Regions from separate parts of the Rossellomorea sp. RS05 genome, predicted to be linked through region 2. Evidence: riboswitches for the same ligand, from Rfam matches in the RefSeq annotation. Region 2 holds a riboswitch; each other region holds the start of a gene.
What was found. A riboswitch is a leader RNA that binds a small molecule or an ion and turns the genes downstream of it on or off. The one in region 2 is predicted to bind thiamine pyrophosphate.
Positions count from the first base shown of each region.

Region 1: linked by a shared signal. The riboswitch ahead of tenA (thiaminase II) and the one ahead of thiT (energy-coupled thiamine transporter ThiT) in region 2 are both predicted to bind thiamine pyrophosphate.
Region 3: linked by a shared signal. The riboswitch ahead of ABJ225_RS00410 (ABC transporter substrate-binding protein) and the one ahead of thiT (energy-coupled thiamine transporter ThiT) in region 2 are both predicted to bind thiamine pyrophosphate.

Region 1 covers NZ_JBDKWY010000001.1:895,352-898,629, forward strand. Annotated here, with positions in the region: gene ABJ225_RS04615 (thiamine phosphate synthase) at 1-432, opposite strand, end outside; gene tenA (thiaminase II) at 432-1,133, opposite strand; TPP riboswitch at 1,234-1,342, opposite strand; gene ABJ225_RS04625 (response regulator) at 2,081-2,680, opposite strand; gene ABJ225_RS04630 (sensor histidine kinase) at 2,677-3,278, opposite strand, start outside.
Region 2 covers NZ_JBDKWY010000011.1:61,779-65,056, reverse strand. Annotated here, with positions in the region: gene ABJ225_RS20470 (DedA family protein) at 44-697, opposite strand; gene thiT (energy-coupled thiamine transporter ThiT) at 807-1,400, opposite strand; TPP riboswitch at 1,462-1,566, opposite strand; gene ABJ225_RS20460 (hypothetical protein) at 1,621-1,950, opposite strand; gene ABJ225_RS20455 (ZIP family metal transporter) at 2,120-2,935, opposite strand; gene ABJ225_RS20450 (hypothetical protein) at 3,067-3,278, opposite strand, start outside.
Region 3 covers NZ_JBDKWY010000001.1:64,460-67,737, forward strand. Annotated here, with positions in the region: gene ABJ225_RS00400 (aldo/keto reductase) at 34-936, opposite strand; gene ABJ225_RS00405 (phosphotransferase enzyme family protein) at 1,028-1,873, shown strand; TPP riboswitch at 1,926-2,035, shown strand; gene ABJ225_RS00410 (ABC transporter substrate-binding protein) at 2,118-3,095, shown strand; gene ABJ225_RS00415 (thiamine-binding protein) at 3,102-3,278, shown strand, end outside.

The DNA.
Region 1 (3,278 bases), on a different contig from region 2:
TGCACCCACCCCGATACCGGTCTTTCTTGGTTTGGAGCCCGTACGATATATGTTCCCTAGGAGAATGGAGTCGGCTCCTGTTTTTCCTGCAGCATCTGCTTCGGCGGGACTATGCACGGATATTCCAATTTTGATCGTTGGGAATATCCTTTTGATTTCGGAGGGCGTGACGCTCCGGGATCCGAGCTGAACCCGTTCTACACCCGTCAACAAGGCTATGTCGACTCGATCATTGACAACAAGCTTCTCTGCAGGAACACCGGATGAGAGAAGCGCGATAATGGTGTCGTATAGACAGCGCGACGACCAATTGTTTTCCCTCAGGTGAATGGCATCCACCAGGTGATGCACAAACGAGCAGATTTGGACCACTTCTCGTGGAGACTGCTTTCCCGACGTGATGATGTGAAACTCCGGTTGGGACACTGCCATTATGCACCGGCCCCGGTTCGGGTGGTGGCCAGTAATTCTTGGAAGGGCCACCGTTCAAGGGTGAAGGCCATTTCCCAGAACTGGAGTTCATAGATGCTGCTCACCAGGAACAGTTCTTTCATGCGGGCGCGTTGAGTACCACTTGCGAGCTCTGCCAGTTCATCGAGCCTTTGGATCTGTTCCTCAACCAGCTCCCTGAACCATTCCCCTCCGTAGGTGGCGATCCACTCCTGATAAATGGGTTCTTCCGGCGTGCTTCCTTTCAATTTCTCCCCCACCTCATAGTACAGCCAGTAACAGGGCAGCAGGGCAGCAAGGATATCAGCCAGATCACCGACCTGAGCAGATCGGTACATATGAGAAGCATAGGCATACGCCGTCGGGGACGGAACGAACTGCTCCTTCTCTTCTTCTGTGATTCCGAGTTTGTCAGAAAACCCTTCATGGAGAGAAAGCTCTGCTTCGAATGTTGCCTGTGCATGGGTAGCCAATCGGGCGGATGTTTGAAGATCCCCTGCTTTTGAAGCCCCCAATGCCTGCATTTTTGAAAAATGGGTCAGGTAATAGGAATCTTGCAATACATAGAATTTGAAATTCTCAAGCGGCAGGGAACCATCTCCGATCCCCTGTACGAAAGGGTGTTGAAAACTCGCTTCCCAGCAATCATCTGCAGCCAGCCGTAATTCTTCTGAAAACTTCATTTCTTCTTCCTCCTCCTGACGATCCACTGAAACGAAAAAAAGCCATTTTCCACATAGTTGGTGGAAAATGGCTTTTTGAGAATACAAAACGGATGGAAATACCCTCAAAACGCCACTTCCCTCCGCTGGTATCAACCAGATCAGGTTCAAAGGGTCTTGAAGTTTCACTTCAATCTCAGCCGCTATTAAGGGCCCCCCTAGTGGATCGTCATATGTAAGTTAAGTTCGATGCTATCGTATCATGCAGAGATGGATTGTCAAGTCCATCCAAGGAAGAAACTGCTTTTATCCTATGGAATCGTTCAAAGGTGTGGCGTTATATAAGTTCTATTAGTTTTTGGATTGGCATGTGATAAGTAGGCGTCCGTGCTCTTCGCTGCGGCCAACCGCTTTCCACGGGGCGTGCGGTGAGCCTCCTCATTCTTGCGGGGTCTCACCCTGCCCGGTTTTCCCGTTGGAGTCGGTTGGCCTTCGCTTCGAGCACTCTTTAGTGAATAGTAGGACAGGTTAAAAAAACTAATAGCGTGAGAGAAGTTTCCAACCTTATACCCTCATAGACTTATTACATCATGGTACCTGTGCCATATCCAGTGGTTGAGATTGTTATAAAATGGTCTCTTTTTGAAATCTGGTAGGCGATAAGCAGGCTTCCGTGCCTCTTCGCTGTGGCCAACCGCTTTCCACGGGATGTGCGGTGAGCCTCCTCATTCTTGCAAGGTTTCACCCTGCCCGCTTGGCACATTGGAGTCAGTTGGCTTCCGCTTCTACCACTCTGTAGTGAAAAGTGGAAGTTACCGTAGAAAGAAAAGAAGGACTTTATATACGTTTGATTTTCTGATCATTGTTGTAAGCAGGTCAAGTTGTCTACCCGTTCCTTCGGTTCTACCCATGGTGAAGGGTGGTTTCAGGTCGGGGATCATCATTTTTGTTCAGTGCAAAAAAACAACTCACTTGAACCAGCCTTTCTCCTTCGATTGGGTAATGGCTTCGATCCTATTTTTCACGCCTAGTTTTTCAAGGATGGTTGAGATATAATTGCGGACGGTCCCTGCCTTCAAACTGAGTTCATCGGCGATTTCCTGCGTGTTTTTCCCATCTGCGACGAGCCATAGGACCTCTTTTTCACGATCTGTCAATGGATTTTCTTCCCCATAGACATCATCCATGAGTTCTGGTGCAAACATCCTCTTACCGTCCATGACGAGACGTATGGATTGAGCCAGTTCTTCACTGGGACTATCTTTCAGAAGATATCCCTTCACCCCTGCCTTCAGGGCACGTTGAAAATACCCTGATCGTGCAAAGGTGGTCAAGATGATGACCCTGCAGTTCGTGTCCTTCAGTCTTTCTGCTGCTTCCAGACCGGTCATCTTGGGCATTTCGATATCCATCATGCATATATCAGGACGTAGTTCCCGAACGAGCGAGAGCGCTTCTTCCCCGTCTCCTGCCATCCCTACGACTTCCATATCATCCTCGAGGTTCAAGAGGGAACCAAGGGCCCCCAGCATCATCCTCTGATCTTCTGCAATCACGATTGAAATCAATTGTAACCCTCCCTGTTTGTATCTTTTATTACTTTAGGCACGATCATTGTAAGAGTGGTGCCATCTTCTCCGTCGATTCCAAGCTCTCCGTTCACGAAGTCTAGCCGCTCACGGATTCCGATCAATCCACTCCCTTTTGATTTTCGGTAATCCTTAGGGATGCCTTTACCGTTATCAGAAAGAACGAATCTAAGGCTATCATGGCTTTCCACCACCCTGAGTGTACACTCTGTGGCGCCGCTATGCTTAACGATATTTGTAACGGCTTCCTTCAGGCACATACTGAGGATATTCTCAAGGAACAGCGATATATTGGGGAGCGGTTCCTCGTATTCAGGGATGAACCGGATGTCGGCAGCTGACAAGAGCTGACGGATCCGGATGAATTCATCCTCGAGCCGGATACCCCTCATCTGTGATACGAGTGTCCTGACTTCGCTCAACGCCGTCCGTGCCGTCTGCTGGACATCCATGAGCTCGCTCTTCGCCTGCTCCGGATTCTTTTCAACCAGCTTTCTGGCAAGATCACTTTTCAATCCGATCAATGATAATTTCTGACCAAGGGTGTCGTGGAGATCCCTTGCGATCCGCTGCCGTT
Region 2 (3,278 bases):
CACACGATTGATTTAAGAATAGGTTTAGTTTAAAGGAAAGGAATTATGTTCGCAATGAGGACTCATCATCGTTCTTTATCGAAGAGGGTCCGCCGTCTGTGACGGAACTTTTTTTCCTGAGGGGCTTCCACTTCCATTTATAGAGGACATATACGACCGTGGCAGCGATGATAGCGCCGATCACGAGGTTTTGATAATGATCGATTGTACGCATGACGGTTTCAGGATCTCCTCCGGAAAATTTCCCGAAACTGAGAAGGAGGAAGGTGGAGGGCGTGATCCCTAGCATGGTGAGGAAGGAATAGAGTTTCACATCCATCTTGGACATCCCTGCAACAAACGGGACGACATTCCCCAGATGCAGAGGACTCGCGATCGCCACGCTCCAAATGCCATACTTCGTGAACTGATCCTGTGCAGCCCGAAGCTTTTGCCTGCGTTCAGGGCTGAGGCGTGCCTCCACCCTTTCACCGAGCTTATAACTAAGGAAGTAAGGGATATAGCTCCCTAAGACGTAGAGGGCACTTCCTGCAACGGAGACGAAAAAGAGCTCAAGCCACGATAGTTCCAACAAGAACCCGACGGTCACGATGAATAACGTACCTACAAATGGGAAGGCACTCCCTTCGATGAAGAGGGAGAGGAGAATCCCCCACAATCCCCAATCCTGGGCAGCCTCCAGCATATATTCCGTCATGATCACCCCTCCTTCCATAGTCCTATTCCTGTTCATTTACCCCTGCTCTCCCCAAGCGAAACCCCCGCCAGCACAATAGAAAAAGACCGGCCTCAGCCGATCTTCACACTCACGCAGCTTTACGATTGACGGAACGTCCATCCTCGACTTTGACAAGTCGGGGTGCTGTAGCCACCAGCGCGCATAAAACAATGGCGCAAAGGATTGCCGAACCGAGCATCGAAGCTCCGTTGGCAGCAAATGAAAACAGAACCGGCGATAGGTTATCCGGCGCCAAATATCCGAAGAAGAACACACCCGCAATGAAATGCCAGAAATAACGGGCCACGCTTCCGACCAAAATAGCGAGAAGCATCCAACTCAGCAGCCCCTTCTTCCTCCCATCGCGCACAGCGCTCTGGATCCGGTTGCTGAATAGTCCAGCCCCACCGATGAAGGCGAAAGCCACGAAATACTCAAGGAAGACCTGTACCGGATGAACGACCCAGGCTTCCCCGAGGGCGACCTGTAACAATCCCCAGATGAACCCGGCCAGGGTGGCAGCCTTGAAGCCCCTTCTGAATGCCAACAGGAAGATCGGCACCATGGCCACATTGAATGAAATCGACGGTGTGAGCTTGATGGATGGAATCAGATCGACCACGACGGCCAGGGCCGCCATGATCGCCACTTCGATCAAGACGATGAGCTTCATATTCTTCATAAAAAAAATCCCCCTTTTCTATGAACGAAACCATTAGGGAGAATGCATGTACAACAAGGCAGAAAACTACCTTCCACATCCCTACGCTAGTGCTAACTAACAGGTTCAAAGGGTCAGAACGGATCAACCGTTCACTCTCAGCAAAAAAGCTCCCCTTGTGGTTACGTTTATGAAATTGATTACCTGTCCATTATAACGGAAGAGCGGGAAAAGGGCAAAATCATTCCGGTGCAGGCTCCAACGGATCATGACGGATGAAGATCGGCATGGCTTTCGGAGTGACCATGAAGCCATAGCGCTTCCCCTCCCCGTCTTTATACGCTACGGAGTAGTCGCCGAGCTGCGGGGAATATTCGACTGAATCATAGGATAATTTCAAATGCTCATACTTAAAGTTGATATACACGTTGGTCGCGATGCGCGCTGTGACGTGCTGTACTCCAGGAATCTGGTTTGCTGTCACGAAAAGGATTGCAACCAAAAGAATGCTCAGTGTCTTCTTCGACTCGGCGATCAGCTTCATTCCATCCCCTCCAACCAGTTCTTTCATACTAATGAATCCCTTTATAGTATAGTATAAAAGAATCTGAATGATATGACAAAAAGATTCACCGATAATAGGACTTTTGACTCTTTTTACAGATAGTCCGACATCATTCGTGGTAAAGCGACCCTGACAAGCACGTAAAAAGCACCCTGAATTTTCAGGGTGCTCTCTCTCAACCCAACGACACGTCCAGGATCATCATGACCACAAACCCCGCCATCAGACCCAGGGTGGCGAGATCCGTGCTACCTGAAGATTGGGATTCCGGTATCAATTCCTCGACAACGACGAATATCATGGCCCCTGCCGCGAATGCCAGGGCATACGGAAGGAGCGGTTGGATCATCAGCACGGCCGCTGCTCCGATGACTGCTGCAATGGGCTCTACGATGGCAGACATCTGACCGTAATTGAAAGCCCGCCTTCGGGACATCCCTTCGCCTCTGAGAGGGATGGATAATGCGGCCCCTTCCGGCATATTCTGAATCCCGATTCCGATTGCAAGACCGATGGCCCCGATCAGGGTCGCATCGCCAAGGCCGAGTGCCGCAGCCCCGAATGCCACTCCGATGGCAAGGCCTTCCGGAATATTATGAAGCGTGATGGCAAGGAATAAGAGCGTGGATTTCTTGAACTTCGTCGGTGGTCCCTCCGCCTTTTCCGATGCATTCCCGAGATGCAGATGGGGGACGACAAAATCCAGGAGTCGGATGAAAAGTCCTCCAAGAAGGAAACCGACTGCCGGTGCAAGCCACGGAATCTGCCCGTTCTGCTCGCTGAATTCGATGGATGGAGCAAGAAGGGACCAGAAGGACGCTGCAATCATGACCCCCGCAGCAAAGCCAAGCATCATATTCAATGTATGTTTCTCAATCTTTCTGAAAAAGAAGACCGCAGAGGCCCCCAATGCTGTAAGTCCCCAAGTCACCGTTCCTCCGAAAAGCGCCTGTAGAGCAGGATTAAGTCCGCCTAACCAATCAAGGAACATGAAGCTCTCCCCTTTCGTCCTCTATCATCATTCCCTTTTCGACGTTACCCATTCTTCCCTATGTATATGCCTATAGCTTCAAATGGTGTTATACGAATGAATTTCCGCGCATGGCAAAAAGCCGGAAACGCCTAAAGTCGTTCCGGCTCATTTCGACCGTTGATCAGCCATTTCCAGCAAACAAGATTGACCGCAGTGACAATCACCGCATACCCATAGATCCCAAAAGGTATCTTGAGTACCAGGTAATGCAGACCCGCCAGTGCTCCCCCCACGAAGAAGAAGGGGATGATTTTAAGGGTTTCGCTCTGGGCCATCCCCTCGAAACTTTCTGAAAAAGGAA
Region 3 (3,278 bases), on a different contig from region 2:
TTGTCGCCTCAGAACTAGCCCCCTCCGCTTTTCTTAAGGTACTTCGTGGCCCATTGAGGCGTGGAGGATTTCGAACCACTGGTCGTGGTTTAAGGTGATGTTCAGTGAGTTGATGGCTGATTGGATTCGTTCTTTTTTGCCCGAACCGACGATCGGCATGATGCGGGCAGGATGGGTGAGAAGCCAAGCATAAAGGATTTCGTCGATTCCGTTGGCGTCTGTTTCGCCCTGTACTTTTTCAAGTGCAGCACGCAGGCGGTCGGCTTTTTCATCGCCTTGCTTGAAGATGGCTCCTCCAGCAAGAGGTGACCAGGCCATTGGCGGCACCTTCTTCTCCTGACAAAGGTTCAACGTGCCGTCTTCGATGTTTTCAAGCTCGTAAGCAGATAGTTCAATCTGGTTAGTCACGAGAGGGAACGGAAGATGTGCCTGCAACATGGACCACTGGTGATGTTTGAAATTCGAGACACCGAAATGTTTGACCTTACCGGCGTCTTTTAACTGAGTGAAGGCGTCTGCTACTTGTTCCGGATCCATGAATGGATCGGGACGGTGAATCAACAGGACATCGATATAGTCAGTTGACAGGTTCTTGAGTGACTGATCCACAGATTCAAGGATATGGGATTTAGACGTATTGTAATGGTGGGTACGATGCTGCGGTCGTTGTTCGGAAGGAATGACGATTCCGCATTTAGTGACGATCTCCATGTGGTCCCGCAAAGAAGGCTTCAGTGAAAGGGCCTCTCCGAACAGCTCTTCACATTTGTACGAACCGTATAGATCTGCGTGATCAAATGTCGTAATGCCTTGTTCAAGATCATGCTCGATCAATGAAAGGGTTTCTTCTTTTGTATAATCCCAGTCTGCAAGTCTCCAGAAACCATGGATGATCCTTGAGAAACTTAGGTCTTCTGTGATTTTGATTCTTTCCATCGCGCATTCCTCATTTCATGCAATTGGTATGTATGGTGGTTAGACAGTCATACTAATGAATATCTTACTACACAGACGGGTGGAACACGAAATGCTAGACTTTTTTACCGCATTTTTTTCTGAAGAAGATGCAGAAGAGTTCAAGGTGAAAAAGATAAGTGGAAGCGTGTGGGCTGCTCATGGTCCCGAGGGCATCTTTTATATCAAGCGGAGGACGCAGATGAAGTTGGAAGAGAAGCTCACCTCCTATCTTCATGAGCGGTCCATCCGGGTGGAGATGCCTCATCCCGCAAGGCATGGAGGAAACATGTTCTGGGCGGATGGATGCGGGTACGCCTTATACGCATGCATTCCCGGAATCCGACCGGGATGGGAAGTTCCGATCATGTCAGCTGTCGGAAACACGTTGGCCAAGCTTCATTCAAGTTTCATGCACTTTCCGTTCGAAGGAGTCAAATCGTGGGATATTTCCCTTCATACGTGGGAGTGGATCCTTCAATGCAGCCATTCTCCTGTTGCCAAGTGGGCGCGGTCCGTTGTGAAGCATTTTTGCAGTTTGGACCTTGAAGGAGGAAAGCAGCTGGTGCACGGTGATGTTCACCCCGGGAATCTCCTTGTCGATGAAGAAGGGAGTGTTGGCATCATCGACTTTCAGCGGCTCCGTGTTGCCAACCGCATGGCTGACATTGCCTATTTCTGCGCACACCTCATCATTCATAACGGTATATCATGGCCGTTGATCACCGCATTCTTAAAGGGGTACGGTGCTGAGTCAACATTCAGGGAGGGAGACGGCGCACGATTCATGCATCATCTTACCATGTTCATCGTTCAATATACCTTTTATCTACGTAGGGAACCCTTCGTTGCATTTTCCCAGCTCATAGAGGTATCCGAAGCGGTTGAAGATCTGATGTCCCCCTCAAGAAATGCTTGAAAACCATAAGATACTATGGCAAAGTAGGAATGAAAGATAACGCCCGATATCGTGATTATTGTAGGGGGACCGGTGTGGCCGGTTGAGAGTGCATCCATCAGATGCTGACCCTTTGAACCTGAACTGGCTCATACCAGCGTAGGAAACAGATCGTAGACAGAATTCTTGTTTAATGATGCGTCCTAGGCTCATGAGCCTCGGGCGTTTTTTTTCTGTACATATTTTGTGAAGGGGCGTATGCATCTTGAGAAAATGGCTCATGGTCGTAAGTTCAATCCTTCTGCTGACTGCTTGCAGTGCAGGAGGAGCTGAAAAAGACAAGCTCAAAAAGGTATCGGTCGTCCTTGATTGGACTCCGAATACGAACCATACCGGTTTGTATGTGGCAAAAGAAAAAGGATATTTTGAAAAGCAAGGACTGGATGTCGACATCATCATGCCAGGAGAGGCTGGTGCTGACCAACTGGTGGCATCGGGAAAGGCGGACTTTGGTGTAGGGTATCAGGAAGGTGTCACACAGGCAAGGGTACAGGATGTACCGATCGTCTCGATTGCGGCCATCATCCAGCATAATACATCCGGATTCGCAGCACCGAAAGACAAAGGGATCACCAAGCCTGAAGATTTCGAAGGCAAGACCTACGGTGGATGGGGTTCTCCCGTAGAGGAAGCGGTCATGGGCTCGATCATGAAACAGGAAGGAGCCGACGTGAAGAAGGTCAACTTCGTGAATATGGGGGACACAGACTTCTTTACGGCTGTAAAAAGGGATATCGACTTTGCCTGGATCTTTTATGGCTGGACGGGAATCGAAGCCGAACTCCGGGGGGAAGAACTTGATATGATGTATGTCAAAGATTACTCGGATAAACTTGATTACTATACTCCTGTCCTCACGACGAACGAATCCCACATAAAGGATGACCCTGACACGGTCAAAGCATTCCTGAAGGCAGCAACGGAAGGATATGAGTACAGTGTCGAGCATCCGGATGAAGCAGGCAAGATCCTTCTGAAAGAAGCACCCGACCTTGATGAAGAGCTCGTCATGAAAAGCCAAGAATGGCTTGCACCGAAATACAAAGACGATGCGGATAGATGGGGAGAGCAGAAAGCGGAAGTATGGAAGAACTACGCTGATTGGATGTTCGATAATGGACTTCTCGAAAAGAAACTTGATAGTCAAAAAGCATACACAAATGAATTTTTACCTGGAGAGTGAGCATAAATGGCAAATGCATTGGTCAGTATTCAAATCATCCCGAAAACGAAGAATGGTGAAGATGTCATCCCTTATGTGGACGACGCGATCGCAGTCATAGAAGAATCGGGAGTGAACTATGAAGTGAATCCTTTAGAAACGACAATGGAAGGTGAACTCAGCGAGTTGTTCAAGATCGTGGAG